DNA from 3 places in the Ruegeria sp. AK11 genome. Region 1 is predicted to be linked to each of the others. Evidence: riboswitches for the same ligand, from Rfam matches in the RefSeq annotation. Region 1 holds a riboswitch; each other region holds the start of a gene.
What was found. Region 1 has a riboswitch for cobalamin ahead of ACR0D9_RS18430 (CbtB domain-containing protein). Riboswitches for the same ligand answer to the same signal wherever they lie in the genome.
Positions count from the first base shown of each region.

Region 1 (5,253 bases):
TTGGCATAAAGGCGGCCCAGCTTTTCGCCGTTGATATAAACATGCGCGTGACCTTCGCCTGGAACGTCAGCCGTGGAGGCATTTTCCGGAGCAAAGCGAAAGTTCTGCGGTGTCACACGCAGATTCCAGCCCGCCATAGGATCCTTAATCATCTGGATCGCCACACTGGGGGCGTCGCTGTCGGCAGGCAGATTAGTGGCAGCGGAGTGGTCGTGCGCTGCCATCTCCATGTTGCCGCCGTGTTGGGCCGGGTCAGTATGGTCATGGCTCTCAAAGGTGCTACCGCTGCTGGCGGCAATCACAAAGCCAGCACCGCCGCCAAAGACAAGTCCGATGGCAAAGAGAGCAAGAGAACGGGACATCTTGTCATCCTCAATAAAAAAAACCCGCCGGTGTAACCAGCGGGGTAGCAATGGAGGAGCGCGATCAGACTGCAGCGCCTGCGCGCTTGCCTTCTGTCTGCCAGAAGTGGCCGGTGAAACTGCCTAAGAGTGCCCAGGCGGCCATGCCGATGCCGAAGGCCCGGGCAGCAAAAAGCGCCCCGATCTCGGTCGGAACCGGCCCAGAGAAACTCTCAGGCTCAGGGGCCCCGATAATATGCGGTACCATTAGCAGCACGGCCGCAATCAGGTAGCTTACCAGGTTACCTCCAAAGGCAATCAGCCACATGGCTACGCCGGCTGCGGCAACGGTGACCGTCCACCAGATCTGACGCACTCCCACATCTGCTGCCGCTACGCCGGGAACTTCTGGAGCCAGTGACAAGCCAGGAGCAAAGTGGAAGGCGACAAAGCCCGCAAGACCCCAAAGCAGGCCGGTGCGGCCGTTGATCTCATGCCCCTGACGTTCGGCTACTGACATCAGCGCCGCCAGGACTAGCGCATAGCCGGTGTAGGTAAGCATGGTGAAGATAATGCTGAGACCATCGCGCATCGGCTCGGCGAACATGCCGGGCAGGTCGGGATGCGCAGTTACGGGATCAGCGCCAAAATGCACCAGGTCGCCGCCCTCATAGAGCTCGGCGTGAAGTAGCACTGGCTGCACGAAATACAACTGCAGAAGGGCGGCAATCAGCCCCGCTGCTGCACCAGCGAACAAGCCGCTGGTCAGAATACGACTGAACATTGTTTTAGTGGCAGGGGAAGCCAGTTGCGTGGCGCACATCATGAGCCGCGTCATGCAGGCCAGAAGCCTGAACATGGCCAGTCACGGTAATGATCCCTAGACCCAGAACCACGGCGAATACTGCAGGCAGAAAGGATGCGCCAGCGGCGGATGCCTTGATCGTTTTTGTCGTCATTTTAATCCTCCTCGCCGTCACACCCGACGGCATATGTTGTGTCCATCCTACGGCCGGTCTCCTGACTCGCAGGTCACAGCAGACTTCCCCCTTCCCAGCGCCATTACGCCAGTGGTATTGGAAGGCCGCTCGCCGCTCACAGTCGCGGGGGCGGTCAAGGCTTCAGTGCGGTAGTTTGGTGCACCGTCCTCATTCCCGTTTCAGTCCCAGTGCGTAGGCACCTTTGGACACCGTAGAAGCCTTTATTGTTCCATAGTGCTTTGTTCCGTCAAGTACGAAAGCGACATCATAGTATTCTGCAGCGGTCAATCTTAGGTAATGGCAGGCTTGGTTTAGATTTTAGCCGTTCAGTGCAGAAGGCTAAGTCGAAAAACACAAACTGTAAGCTGAAAACTCGACACCGGAGCTTTGGTCGGCAAGTTGCATGTTGGCTATCTTTTTTGTGCCGGTATACGTGCAATCGCCTTGAAACGTAGCTTACCTAGCTTCCTGGCGTCAGCGAAGTCGCCGTCAGTACTGTCCTCATACATCCGCATGAAGATCATTATGTCCGGAAGATCGACAACCGTAACCTCACCGAAAAGATAGGCGGTCTTGCCGCTTTGTCGCACCGCCAACGTCTGTGGTCGGTGACAACCGGACATGCAATCCACTTGCTGCAACTCGGCTTGCACCCCCGATGCCTCCAGCGTTGCGGCTAATTGATCATAAAGGGTGGAATCCGCGTCGCGGCAGGTTCTGCAAAGCGTGAGGTTAGGTAGGCACATGCGTCAGGCTGATCCTTGATCGAGAACTTCCATCTGAGATTTCATATTTGCTGGTCGGTTGTTAGCTCAGTTTCAATACGTGTTTTGACTCTAAGTCTGGAAAAGAGTCCATACTCAGGCAGGAAGGACACATGAGCCCTAGCCCTCGAAAACTTTGCAAATACACCGAGTGCGAGACGGGGATTTGGCAGGGCGAAGAAGCAACCATCAGACGAAAAAATTTTTAAGTTTCTACGTGAGACTGAGCTGAAGCAGGTGGTAGGCGATGAAGTGGAAACAGCTCACGCGAAACATCTTTGTTCTTCAATAATCTGAAACAGCATTGCCTCCGGGATCGGCTCGCCATGACACGCCTATTTTCAGGTCCGCGCGCACCGCGCCTCCCAAGGCGAATTCCGAGACGCGACAGGTTCTTGTTGCGCGTAACTAGGTTCGTTCTATCGTCAATTACAGTCTAGATCCGGGACATATAGCGGGGTTCGTGCTTGATGGTTACCTTTCGGTTACCACGACCGATCATGGGACTGAATGCGTAGCGACAACCGACGACATTCAAAAGGAAGTACGCTGATGCGAAACGCCTCGGCATTAACAACTTTTCTGTCTGCGTCACTACAACCGAGGATCGCCCATGCCGCCATCGGTTCTCGCCGCAACCCGGTGTGATGGGTGTTGTGATAACGGCATATCTCCGGGTGCAGCCAGTCTTCGAACTCCTCCAATGTCATCGACGCAGTGCCGGAGCCGTCGCATTTCCCCTTATCCTTGGGGGATAATTGCGTTCTTCCCTAAAGTAGATGAACGGCCTCCATGGTCGTCCTAATCAGGCGTTCGATATCTTCGCCGTAACGCGCTCGACCCGGTGGCCTTTACTTGACGGAGATACTCCAATCTGAGCGGGTCAAATGGAAGGTTTCGCTGCGGAAACGCGCCCATTGTCTACGTGTATGGCTTGCGGAATCCCAACAGTAGGCCAATACGACACCTCCGAGATATCTGGCGCGCGGATCGAATTCGTTCACACGCAATGGTGCAAACACAAGCAGATGGACGAGTCGGACTGAGCATCGAAACTCAACTATGCGCCCAGAACAATGCAGGTCGTGACATCAATTGCGAGAGGCAACCAATGTCTACCCAATGGTTTAGCCGCTAGAAACCTGTACCCAACGATCAGGGTGAATCGGGTCCTGTATTCGTAGGAAAAGATACCTTGTTTCCTTCCACGTTTTGATCCTGTTGGTAACATTGTCCAGAACCAAATCGCCTTCACTCGAGCGATAGACTAGAACAGCATGGCCATTGCGATTGGTGTCCAAGACGGTCGCGATTAGTAGCTTCGTAGGATCCACACCGTTCTGCACAAGTTCAAACTTCTTTTGCAAAGCGAAGTCTTCGCAATCTCCTGACCCTTGCGTCGGCAGTGTCCAGTATTCCTTTGTCCCGTATTGGCTTTGATCCGAAACGGCACGGATTCTCCGATTGACGCGCGTGTTGATCGTTTTAACGATCTGATTTTCTTGTGCCACGGACAGACCAGAACTACGAGCGCTCGCGCACGCCCAAGAGTAATCTTTGCATAGTGTTTTGGCACCGGATGGCGCTTCAATCTTTCTGTCAAGACCGATCGAGGGAAGCTCAGAGGCTTGTAATGTAGCGGCAGACACAAAAAAGCTGCATATAAAACAGATCATTGGGAGATAACCCAGCAGGTTTTTCGATAACATTCTCTGAACTAACGTGGGATTTGTCATATCTGCCTTCTCCATGCTCGTTCCTCGAAGGTATCCAAACTTCCGGGGCCAATGTATTTTATTCCAAGCCTTCATGTGCCTTGAGGCATTGCAACTGCTTCTTAGCCTCTAGGGGTAAAGCGGCAAAAATTTGCAGATTCTTTGGTATTTCTTCCTTAGTTGACAGCATCAGAGCATCCACGCCATCACCAGTCCGGCATAGCTAACAGCGCGAACTAGAGGGTAAGCTGATCGCAATTCTCTCATTCAACAAAAATACAACACAGATCGGCCGTCATCGCTTAAGGTTACGAAATACTGGGACAATGAAGCCGCTCCTCCCCAAACTGAGACAGGCAGTTTCGGTTTTTCCGGGCGCTGCAATTAGTGACCGCTAATGACATCTTTGACGACAGGCTCGTTGAGCAACGCCGTTAGCAGGGGGCATGCTGCTCCTTCAGTACAGGTCTGCACAAGTTCTACCAATGCTTGCTCCAGCCGTTGGAGAGCGGCGATCTTTGACCTGACCTTGTCGAGATGTTTTGTTGCGACGTCTTCGGCGTCACGACAGGCTTGCTCCGGCGCTTTGGACAATTCGCGAAGTGCGCATGCATCCTGAATAGTGAAGCCAAGATCGCGGCAGCGTTTGATGAATCTGAGCTCGGATATTTCCCGTTCCGTGTAAGCGCGGCGCCCCGAGGCGGTTCGACCGGTTTTCTCGACTATGCCTTCCCGTTCGTAGTAGCGGATCGTCTCGACCGACAGGCCGGTCAATCTCGCCACTTCGCCAATCGCAATCATGTGATGACCTTTCCCTTGAACCTGTAGCCACTACAGGATGCATATTGTCGGTCATGATGTCGAATTTCGCAAACCGCACGAAGCAAAAATCGAGGAAGCCGAACCGGCTTCCGCTCAAGATCGTCAAAGTCGGAGAAAGCAGACTATGAGCAAGTTTGTAGGGGCGAGTTTTCTTGGATCGTTTACCGCATTTGGCGTTGCGACCTGCTGCATCTTGCCGATGGCCTTGATTTTACTTGGCTTGGGAGGGGGCTGGCTGGCCGTATTTGGCAAGATTGCCGCCGCGAGTTATTACGTGCTCGGCGGTTCGACGGCCCTGCTGTTTCTCTCTGGCATCGTCGCGTACCGCCATGGTTCACTCGACCGCCTCAAATGGTGGCTGACAGGCAGTTTTGCGTTAACGACCATCGCTTGGGTTATCGTACTCAACGAAATCCGAATAAATGATTTCCTGATAACCTTAATGTGACGCCATGAGTGAAGAACGCCCGAACCTTGTCAGCACGATCATCTGCCCGGAATGTGGACATTCAAGACCTGAAACGATGCCAACAGATGCGTGCCAGTGGTTCTACGAATGCACATCTTGCGGAAAAGTCCTGAAGCCACTTCCCGGCGATTGCTGCGTCTACTGTTCCTACGGATCGGCCCC
Region 1 is NZ_JBQFXU010000012.1:44,120-49,372, forward strand. Features, by position in the region: gene ACR0D9_RS18420 (hypothetical protein) at 1-362, opposite strand, end outside; gene ACR0D9_RS18425 (CbtA family protein) at 427-1,125, opposite strand; gene ACR0D9_RS18430 (CbtB domain-containing protein) at 1,130-1,300, opposite strand; cobalamin riboswitch at 1,335-1,550, opposite strand; gene ACR0D9_RS18435 (DUF1636 family protein) at 1,732-2,067, opposite strand; gene ACR0D9_RS18440 (transglutaminase-like cysteine peptidase) at 3,213-3,836, opposite strand; gene ACR0D9_RS18445 (MerR family transcriptional regulator) at 4,185-4,601, opposite strand; gene ACR0D9_RS18450 (hypothetical protein) at 4,747-5,070, shown strand; gene ACR0D9_RS18455 (GDCCVxC domain-containing (seleno)protein) at 5,075-5,253, shown strand, end outside.

Region 2 (5,253 bases), on a different contig from region 1:
ACGCGGGTCGTCTTCATCGCCAATCACGTTCGGATCGGCCAGATCAACACCGAACCCCTGCAGGAACCCCTGATTGCGAAGCACATCCACAGTGGGCTGGCTGACCGCAAGGTCCAACGTGGCGATTTTGGCGTCGTTTGCCGCATCTCCCAGAGTGGCTTTTGCCCATTGTCCGATCAGAAGCCCCGCAAGGAAATTGTCGGTGGCAAAGGTCGCGTCGGCCGAGTCGATAGGCTCAAGTGGGGTGTCCAGCGCAATCACCAGCAGCCCGGCATCGCGGGCCTGCTGCACCGCCGGAACGATGGACGACGTATCCGACGCGGTCAGCAGGATACCCTTTGCGCCATCCAGAATGCAGGTTTCAATGGCCTGAACCTGAGTTTCGTGGTCTCCGTCGACTTTGCCGGCAAAGGCTTTCAGCGTCATGCCAAGCTCTTCGGCTTTAGCTGTGGCACCCTCTCTCATTTTAACAAAGAAAGGGTTGGTATCCGTCTTGGTGATCAGGCAAACGGTTTCACCTTCGGCCATTGCACTGCTTGCCATGGCCGTAACCGCCAGCGCCGTGGCGCCTGCAAGTTTCGCAAGTTTCATCGGTAGTCCTCCCAGTTTTCCCAATGCCCTTCCGGGCATACGTTTGATCGGGCGAAAACCGGCCCGATCTCACATAAAAACCATCACAAGATTCGAATTTCGAGTCAATAAATAAATCACTCTTATTTATTATTGACAGAAAGGAAGGGTTCCAACATTGTCGTCATGAAGGGGATGGCCGTGTCTGCAATGAACTCTCAGGGCAATACCACTGGCGTACGCGAGCCAGACATGCGCGGCACCAACCAAAGTGGAATGCGGGCCCGAAATGAACGGCTTGTCCTGTCACTGGTCCGGCGCCATCAGGCCCTCGCAAAATCTGAGATCGCGCGCATGACCGGCCTGTCGGCGCAGACGGTCTCGGTCATCATGCGCCAGTTGGAGAACGATGGGTTGCTGTTGCGGGGCGAACCGATCCGGGGAAAAGTCGGACAGCCATCGGTTCCCATGCGCCTGAACCCGGACGGCGCGTATTTCTTTGGGCTCAAAGTCGGGCGGCGCAGTACCGAACTGGTGCTGACGGATTTCCTTGGCAACGTCAGGCACCGCGAACGGCGGACCTATGATTTTCCGACGCCCGAGGCGACATTGAGCTTTTCCACAGAAAGCCTCGACAAAGTGATGGCGTCAATGTCGCACGAGGCGCGCAGCAGAATCGCGGGCCTTGGGATTGCCATGCCGTTCTACCTTTGGGACTGGGCACAAACATTGCAGGTTCCTCAGGAAAAAATGGATCCGTGGCGTGACGCGGACCTGAAAGGCGCGTTGGCCGCTAGCTATGACGTGCCGGTTTTCCTGCAAAACGACGCAACGGCCGCCTGCGGTGCCGAGCTGGTGTTTGGCCCGGCGGAAGGCCCACGAGATTTCCTGTATTTCTATGTCGGCTTCTTCATCGGGGGCGGGGTGGTTCTGAACGGCTCCATCTTTCCGGGGCGGGGAAATGCCGGTGCGCTTGGCCCATTGCCTGTGCCGGACGAAGTGGGCGGAGTGAAACCGTTGATAGATGTCGCCAGTCTTTATGTGCTGGAGCGTGCGGTTGGTGGAAATGCCGCAACAGCCGGTTCAATCTGGGAAACGACACGGCATTGGGACGTACCGGAAACCCTCCTTGAGAATTGGCTGAACCAGGCGGCGCACGGAATCGCCCATGCCATCGTCTCTTCTTGCAGCCTGATCGATTTCGAATGTATCAAGATTGATGGCTGGATGCCTGCTGATATCAAGGCGCGGCTGGTGGAAAGGGTTGAGCTCAAACTATCCCATATGAACCTGACCGGGCTTGAACGGCCCTTGGTGCTGGCAGGGGCGGCGGGCCCGGATGCCCGGTCATTGGGGGCGGCCAGTTTGCCATTGTCGGAAAGATACCTGCTCGAAGGGTAGGTTCATCCCCGAAAAACCCCGACCTGTATCCAAAGCGGATCAACCGGAAAAAGGGCATTGCCCGCTGAACTTTTTGACAGCCAGCGCAATTGATCGTTGACGGATGCTGAAGAAGTCTGGCAAGCCGCTCGGCATGTCCGGTTCCGGGGCGTGCTCTGGAATCAATAGGGAATGCGGTGCGGGCTTTGGCCCAATTCCGCAACTGCACCCGCAACTGTAAGCGGCGAGCAGGGCTGAAGTGCCACTGGAGTTAATCCGGGAAGGCCAGCCCAACGCTTTGACCCGCAAGTCAGGATACCTGCCGGACATGTGCCTTTGACAAGGGCACTCCTAATCGGCGACGGGATGTGCGTCGGAGCAGGATGCTTGAAAAAGCAGCTCGGCTTGGACGTCCCCGCAGTCAAAACGCATCTCGTACCGGGGTTGGTACGAAGGGACAAGGACGACTATTGATGACCAAGCTGCTTTCTGCAGCCGCTGTGGCGATGGCGCTTCCAGCGATGGCAAATGCGCATTTCCTGCTGGAATACACCTCTGACACCATGATCGACGCACCGGGGAATGTTCCGGTCAAGCTGATCTTCTGGCATCCGTTCTCGAACGGGCATGTCATGGATCTGGACAAGCCGCAGGAATTCTACGTGATCCACAACGGTCAGAAAACCGACCTGCTGGACACTCTGGAACCCGTGCGTTTCACCGGTGGGGAAAACGAAGGCGCGGCATTCAAGGGTTATGTTCCAGTCAAACGGTCGGGCGACTATGTGCTGGTGACAGTTCCCCAGCCCTATTACGAGGGGTCTGAGGATATCTATATCCAGCAGATCGCCAAGGCATTCCTGAACCGCAACGAATTGCCGACCGACTGGATGAACCCGGTGGGCTTGCCGGTTGAGATCATCCCGCTCAACAAACCGACCAACATCATCGCGGGTTCGACCTTTACGGGTCGGGTTATGGCAGAAGGCCAACCGGTTGCGGGTGCCGAGATCGAGATCGAGTACATGGCCGCAGAACCGAACATGGAAAGCGCGGCCGCTTCCGCCCCGTCGGTCTCGCCGATGCCGGGTGGTGCATTGGTCGCAACTTCGGATGATAACGGGTATTTCACGTTTGGCGTTCCAAAAGCCGGATATTGGGGATTTGCCGCACTCGGCGCCGGTCCCGTGACCGAACACAACGGCAAAGAACTCAGTCAGGACGCGGTCATCTGGATCCGCGCCTGGGATTTGGAGTAACCGTAGATGCACATCGTTGACGGAGCCTTGTCCAACCCGGTCGTGATCGGCGGAGCCGTCGCTGCGGCGGGTGGAATTGCCATGGGCCTCAGGTCGCTGAATCTTGATCGCATCCCCACTGCGGGGGTGCTGTCAGCCAGCTTTTTCGTGGCATCGCTGATCCATGTTCCTATTGGTCCGTCGTCGGTGCACCTGATCCTCAACGGTATGGCCGGGCTTTTGCTGGGGTGGGCCGCATTCCCGGCCCTGTTCGTCGGGCTTTTGCTGCAAGCCGTCTTCTTTGGCTTTGGCGGGTTGACGGTATTGGGGATCAACACCCTGAACATCGCGTTGCCCGCGGTTCTGGCCGGACTGATCTTTAGCCGCCTGATCGCCCACGGCTCACCGCTGCAAGGTGCGATATGGGGCGGGGTCGGCGGTGCCTTTGCCATTGCCGCCACAACCGGCATGGTTGCGTTTTCACTGGCCTTGTCCGGGGATGCCTTCCTGCCTGCGGCTAAGATTGTTTTCTTTGCACATATTCCTGTCATGGCGATTGAGGCGATCCTGACCGGGTTCGCGGTTTTGCTGGCGCGCAAGGTCAAGCCCGAGCTGTTTGTCAAACGAGTGGTCGCATGAGGTATCTGGCAATCATTCTGGCGCTGTGCTGCGCACCCCTACCTGCCTTGGCGCATAAGGTCATAGCCGGAGTGTTTAAATCCGGTGACGCCATCGAAGGCGAAATCGGCTTTTCCAACGGCGACATGGCAAGCGATACCGAGGTCATCGTCAACGGCCCGGACGGAGCCGAGCTGGGCCGCATCGTAACAGATGCAGACGGGTTCTTTATCTACACGCCGAACGCGCCGGTGGCCCATACTTTCTTTGCAAACCTTGGTGCCGGGCATGTGGCCGAGGTCACCATGCCCGCTGTGGATGTCGCCCGGATCATGGGCGTTGAAGCGGAACCCGACACCGCGCCGACAAACGCACCTGCCCAGACAGCGGCGGTGCTCAGCGATGAACAACAACAGGTCATTGCCAGGGCCGTGCGGGATGAGCTGCGCCCGCTGCGTCGGGAAATCGCCGCCTACCGCGAACAAAATGACCTGCAAACTGTTCTGGGTGGGATCGGATATATCGTCGGTCTGTTTGGTCTGGGCTTTTATTTTGCGGCACGCCGCAAGCTGGCGGCCTGATGGCGCACGTTCTGGGGCAACAGGAAAGCACGCTGATCAAAGCGGGCGCGCAGCGGCGCGGCGCGATCAACCCGCTTGATCCAAGGATGCGGATCGTCATGGCGGTTGTCTTCGCGGTGGTGACTGTCGCGGTGTCCTCGCTGACGGCGCTGTGCGCGGCTTTGGCGGTGTCCCTTTCACTTCTTGCCGCGTCGCGTCTGCCCTGGCGGAAAACGTTGAAACGCATGGCCATGATGGATGGGTTCATCCTGTTCATGCTGGTGCTGTTGCCATTCTCCATGCCCGGCGACCCGATGTTTACGCTCTGGGGGTTTCCTGCAAGCTGGCAGGGTTTCTGGAAAGCGGTCGAGATCGCCTTGACGGCCAACGCGGTCATCCTGTCCCTTATGGTGCTGGTCGGCACGATGGAGCCGGTCATGCTTGGCCACGCCTTGCACCGCCTACGCTGCCCCGAAAAGCTGGTTCATCTTCTGATGTTCACCATCCGCTATATCGAGGTTCTGCGGGAAGAATACCTGCGCCTGCGCGCGGCTATGAAAGTGCGCGGCTTTCGCCCGGCAACAAACTGGCACACCTATCGCAGCTTTGGCTATCTCGTGGGAATGATGCTGGTGCGCGCGATCGAAAGATCCGAACGCATTCTTGATGCCATGAAATGCCGGGGGTTTTCAGGCCGTATGCTGCTGCTTCAGGACTTTGCCCTGACCCGAAGGGACATTGTTTTTGCCGCAGGCCTTGGTGCTCTTTGCGCGGGTCTGATCATACTGGATTTTGCATGGCACTGATTGCGCTTGAAGATATCTGCTTTGCCTACCCCGGTCAGCCACCCGTTCTGGACGGTGCCAGCCTCAGCCTGTCCGCCGGTC
Region 2 is NZ_JBQFXU010000017.1:13,749-19,001, reverse strand. Features, by position in the region: gene ACR0D9_RS19835 (substrate-binding domain-containing protein) at 1-591, opposite strand, end outside; gene ACR0D9_RS19830 (ROK family transcriptional regulator) at 781-1,971, shown strand; cobalamin riboswitch at 2,093-2,291, shown strand; gene ACR0D9_RS19825 (DUF4198 domain-containing protein) at 2,424-3,209, shown strand; gene cbiM (cobalt transporter CbiM) at 3,216-3,827, shown strand; gene ACR0D9_RS19815 (cobalt ABC transporter permease) at 3,824-4,387, shown strand; gene cbiQ (cobalt ECF transporter T component CbiQ) at 4,387-5,172, shown strand; gene ACR0D9_RS19805 (energy-coupling factor ABC transporter ATP-binding protein) at 5,163-5,253, shown strand, end outside.
Region 2: another riboswitch for cobalamin. It lies ahead of ACR0D9_RS19825 (DUF4198 domain-containing protein); the one in region 1 lies ahead of ACR0D9_RS18430 (CbtB domain-containing protein).

Region 3 (5,253 bases), on a different contig from region 1:
GGTCCCGCACTTCCGCGATGGTCGCGGCATCCCCGTCCGAGACAATGGAGACGGCCCATCGATTGCCGGTCCAGCGTTGCAGGGCAGAGCCCAATCGCGACGCCAGATCCGACGGTGCCTGAGGTGTCTGGGTGAATTCGATCCGGCCAGGCTGGTACGACACAAGGCGCACGCCGCTTTCCACCTCGACAAGCAGTTTCACATCGCGGTTTGTGCGGATCAGTTCCACCACATGCCCGAAGGTTGGATAGCGGGCCAGGGCCGTCTGTGCATCCTGCGCCAGTGCAGCAACCGGTGCGCCACCCGCGCCGCGCGGGGGCGATGTATAGGCAGGCGGCGGGGTCGCGTTGGATTGCGTTGCCACCGGGGCCTGCCGGGACGGTGACATGCCCCCGCCCGGCCCGCCGGGTGGCGAAGGTGGGGCGTCTTGCAGCCGTTTGATCAGCTCTTCGGGGCTGGGCAAATCGGCGACATGCGTCAGTCGGATAACAGCCATTTCGGCGGCCATCATCGCGTTGGGCGCGGCAGAGACTTCCTCCAGCGCCTTCAGCAGCATTTGCCACATCCGGGTCAGAACCCGCATTGGCAAGGCCTCGGCCATGTGCTGGCCCCGTGTGCGTTCGTCGGGGGAAACCGTCGGGTCCTGGGCCGCGTCAGGTGTGATCTTTACGACGGACACCCAATGCGTGATTTCGGCCAGATCGCGCAGCACGGCCAGAGGGTCTGCGCCTTCCGCATATTGACCGCTCAGTTCAGTGAGCGCCCCTGCCGCGTCACCGCGCAGGATCATGTCCATCAGGTCCAGAACCCGTCCACGATCGGCCAGACCCAGCATCGCACGGACCTGATCTGCCGTCGTCTCTCCGGCCCCGTGCGAGATTGCCTGATCCAGCAATGAGGTCGCGTCGCGGGCCGATCCTTCTGCGGCGCGGGTGATCAACGCCAGCGCATCGTCAGCGATCTGCGCGCTCTCGGCCCCGGCGATCTTGCGCAGCAGGCCGATCATGTCTTCGGGCTCGATCCGGCGCAGGTCAAAGCGCTGACACCGCGACAGAACCGTGACCGGCACTTTGCGAATCTCGGTGGTCGCGAAGATGAATTTCACATGTGCGGGCGGTTCCTCGAGCGTCTTGAGCAGCGCGTTGAATGCGCTGGTCGAGAGCATGTGAACCTCGTCGATGATGTAGATCTTGTAGCGTGCACTGGCGGCGCGATAGCGGACACTGTCGATGATCTCGCGGATATCGTTGACGCCGGTACGGCTGGCCGCATCCATTTCCATCACATCGACATGGCGACCTTCCATGATTGCGACGCAATGCTCGCACTGACCGCAAGGCTCGGTTGTCGGTCCTCCGGTTCCATCCGGTCCGATGCAGTTCATGCCTTTGGCGATGATCCGCGCCGTGGTGGTTTTTCCCGTTCCGCGAATGCCGGTCATGATAAAGGCCTGCGCAATCCGGTCGGCCTCGAAGGCGTTTTTTAGGGTGCGCACCATAGCATCTTGACCCACCAGGTCGGCAAAGGTTTCCGGGCGGTATTTGCGGGCGAGAACCTGATAGGCGGGGCTTGGTGTGTCTGTCATGTCTTCTCGCTCGGATTCGGTGCTTCGGCACAGCGTAGTGGCGGCGGCACTCCGCGTCCACTGTGGGGCGTGATGATTTTTTGTTTCAGAAACGGGCTGGTTTCCAACTAAACTGGTCCAGCGGATTTAATGACTCATTTCTTAAAGAGTACCTTGGGGGAGGACGCACTTCATGTCGCAGCTGGTCATTTTTGCTCTGCAGGTCGGAGGCGGAACGCTTGCCCTTACTTCAATGCCCGGGCGTGGCGGGGATTACGTCGGCGATCTGGATATGATTGCGGCTTGGAAACCGGGCCTTGTGATTTCAATGACGACGGATGTTGAAATGCTTCAGGATGGCGCGCAGCACTTTGGCAGCGACATCCAAAGCCGTGCCAGCCGGTGGGTTCACCTGCCGATCGAAGATTTTGGAGCACCGACGCAGGCGGTTCAGAAGGCCTGGCCAGAGGTCAGCGCCACGGCCCGACATGCGCTGTCGGGCGGTGGCCGGGTTCTTGTGCATTGCCGTGGGGGGTGCGGCAGATCCGGGATGATTGTTCTGCGACTGATGGTTGAATGCGGTGAACGCGCCAGCGACGCACTGGACCGCCTGCGGGCCGTGCGCCCCTGCGCTGTCGAAACCGATGCGCAGCTGGCCTGGGCGTCCCGGATCACCCCGGCACAGGTGGAAGTGGGATCAAGCTGACAGCTGCTGGGGTGCGTAGCCGGTTTTCCGGGGCCGGATCGTTGAAACCTCGATCATGGCGCAAGGCGGGTTCGCGACAATGCCCGAGGGCAGCGTGCTGAATGTAGGTCCGAAGATCAAATCGGCATAGGCATCAAGGTCCCGAATTGCCGTATCAGGGTGCGCCCCGCAGAAAACGCGAACGCTGTCGGATCGCGCTCGGATCGTTGCCATGCACCCTTCCGCGCAATGTGACAGCGCGCTGTTGCCTTCAAATTCGAAATCTTCGCTGGTGGCCGAAACCGCCTGCGCCATGGCTTCGGAAATCGAGCGGGCCAGTCGCGCCAAAGCCGGGCAGGTATTGCCCGTCCGCTGGCACACAGTTGCGCTGTATTCGTGTGACTTTGTCTTCCAGATCATCCTGCGCCCTCCGCGCGTGGTGGGCTGGATATTGGGGCAGGTGGGACAGCATCTCGCTGTCAGGACCTGCCCGGACACCCCGCCCGAGTTTCGGTTTCAGTTCCGATGGCAGGTCTCCTGACTTGCGGGTCATTGCTCTGCCGACCTTCCCAGCCCGTGGGCCAGTGGTATTTCGGCATTGCTTACCGCTTACAGTTGCGGGGGCAGTCGCGGACTTGGTTGATATCTGTGTGACCAGACAAACCGCACCGTGTTCCCTTTTCATCCCGACCTCTTGTGGGGGCCGGAAACCATCACACAACCGCTAGCGCCTGATCGCGTTCCGAGTCAAGCCGATCTTTAGGCCGGACGTTTGGTCATGCTGGATGCGGTTTACGTTCCGGCTTAGTTTCGTCGGCATCGAAGGCAGGCAAACCATTGTTTCAGCGAAAGCCGGGGATCATGTTGGATACGGAACAGACGGTGTTGATCGAAGATTTCCGCTTTCCGTCAGGGTCCGTGACCTTGTCGGCACGGCTGTACCGGCCAGTGGGTGAGCCGGAAACCGTTGTCGTACTTAACAGTGCCACGGGTGTGCCGCGTGACTATTATCAACACTTTGCGCGATGGCTGGCTACCGAGCGGGGGATAGCTTGCCTGACCTATGACTATCGGGACTACGGGCTTTCTTTGGTCGGCCGCCTGAAAGACGCAACTGCAACAATGGCGGATTGGGCGTTGATCGATATGCCAGCGGCACGGGCCGAAATGCGCAGGCGGTTTCCAAAGGCGCAGCAGTGGACCATCGGCCATTCCGTCGGTGCGATGCTGGGGCCGGTGCAGCCGGATATCGACCAGATCGACCGAATGATCGGTGTGTGTTCGGGGCTGGTGACTTTGAAAGATCACCCATGGCCCTATCGGGGGTTGGCAGGGCTGTTCTGGTATGGCCATGCACCGCTGATGGTGCGGGCACTTGGCTATCTACCCGGCAAAGCAATCGGGTTTGGTTCGGACCTGCCCGCCTCGGTCTACTGGCAATGGCGCAAATGGTGTACAGCCCCTCTTAGCTACGTTCCCGAGATCGGGCAGAATTTGCCTGATGCGCATTGGGGCAGTTCTGGAACACCAGTGGATCTGTTCACGTTCGAAGATGACCAGATGGCTCCGCCCGAGGCGGTTTGGCGCCTTGCTGATTTGTATGGCCCCGAGGCCAGACGCCACCTTCTGAAGCCTGCTGAATTCGGACTGCCGGAAATAGGCCATATCGGAGCATTTGCCCGTCGCAATGCAGCGGTCTGGCCGCGCCTGATCGCCTGATCAGACGCGACGCAGGTTTTCCTAACACCTTGCAGTTATGGCCGTTTGCGAAGCTTCTTGTCCTGCATGACACCGCGCACCATCTTGCCGAACGCCTTGTCCCGCGCCCGCGATTGGGCAACGGTTTCCGAGTTTCGCTGATCTTCACGCCGCAGCTTGCGCCAACGGTCCAGCCGCGCCGGATCAAGAACGCCTTCGTCGATTGCGTTCTGCACGGTACAGCCGGGCTCGGTCTCGTGCTGACAATCCGAAAAGCGACAGCTTTGGCCAAGCTCCGTGATGTCCGAGAACACGTTGTCGATCCCGTCCTGAGCGTCTAGCAAACGCAGTGCGCGCATTCCCGGCGTGTCGATCAGCCAGCCACCGTTACCCATCCCGTGCAACGCGCGCACCGTTGTCGTGTGTCTGCCCCGTGCGTCGTCTTCGCGAATTCCAGACGTGGCGAGGTTTTGATCCGTCATGGCGTTGCTGAGCGTCGTTTTACCTACGCCCGACGACCCGACCAGCGCGCCGGTCTGGCCTTTGGGGCACCATGCCAGAACCTTTTCGACATCTGCCGGGTCCAGCGCATTGATCGCCAGCACCGACAGAAAAGGGTCCAGAGATTGCACTTGTCCCGAGAAACTGCCGGGGTCATCCGACTGGTCAGCTTTCGTCAGGACGACGACCGGATAACATCCGGCCTGATGCGCCAGCGCCAGATAACGTTCCAGCCGAGGCAGGTTGAAATCGGCGTTGCACGAGCTGACGATGAACAACACATCGACATTAGCGGCAATCAGTTGTGTTGTGGCACCTGTACCGGCAGCCCTGCGTTGCAGCAGGCTGCGCCGGTCCAGAAGGCGACGTACGCGGTATTCGGCGTCCGCAAGAATCCAATCCCCGACGGCATATGAACCGGTCGGACTATCCGGTGTCAGCAAAGGGATTTCACCATTCGGGCTCAGCCCGATCAGACGGTCCCGATGAACCGAGGTAACGCGAAAGGGCGTGTCGGAAGGAAAAGCCGCGTGTTGCGCGGCAAAGTGAGAGGACCATCCCAGGTCCGAAAGCGTATAAGACATTTATCTGCCTGTTTTCAGAAACAGCAATGCCAACGGATGGCAATCGCGCATCCGCAGGTCGTGTGTTCAGGCAGTCCGGTGATTCCGGTGAATCAGAACCAGTCTGCCCGAAGGGTTTTCACTACAATCATAAAGCCCTCCTGCGGCTGTGGTTCACGAAGTGAGAGGTTGGACATCGACCCAAGCGGGGCTCGTTGTGGCTGCTTCCTTCCGGACCTGAC
Region 3 is NZ_JBQFXU010000003.1:389,727-394,979, reverse strand. Features, by position in the region: gene ACR0D9_RS11625 (DNA polymerase III subunit gamma/tau) at 1-1,585, opposite strand, end outside; gene ACR0D9_RS11620 (protein-tyrosine phosphatase family protein) at 1,758-2,270, shown strand; gene ACR0D9_RS11615 (hypothetical protein) at 2,262-2,669, opposite strand; cobalamin riboswitch at 2,760-2,978, opposite strand; gene ACR0D9_RS11610 (alpha/beta hydrolase family protein) at 3,111-3,968, shown strand; gene rsgA (ribosome small subunit-dependent GTPase A) at 4,004-5,032, opposite strand; RNA gene ffs (signal recognition particle sRNA small type) at 5,191-5,253, opposite strand, start outside.
Region 3: another riboswitch for cobalamin. It lies ahead of ACR0D9_RS11615 (hypothetical protein); the one in region 1 lies ahead of ACR0D9_RS18430 (CbtB domain-containing protein).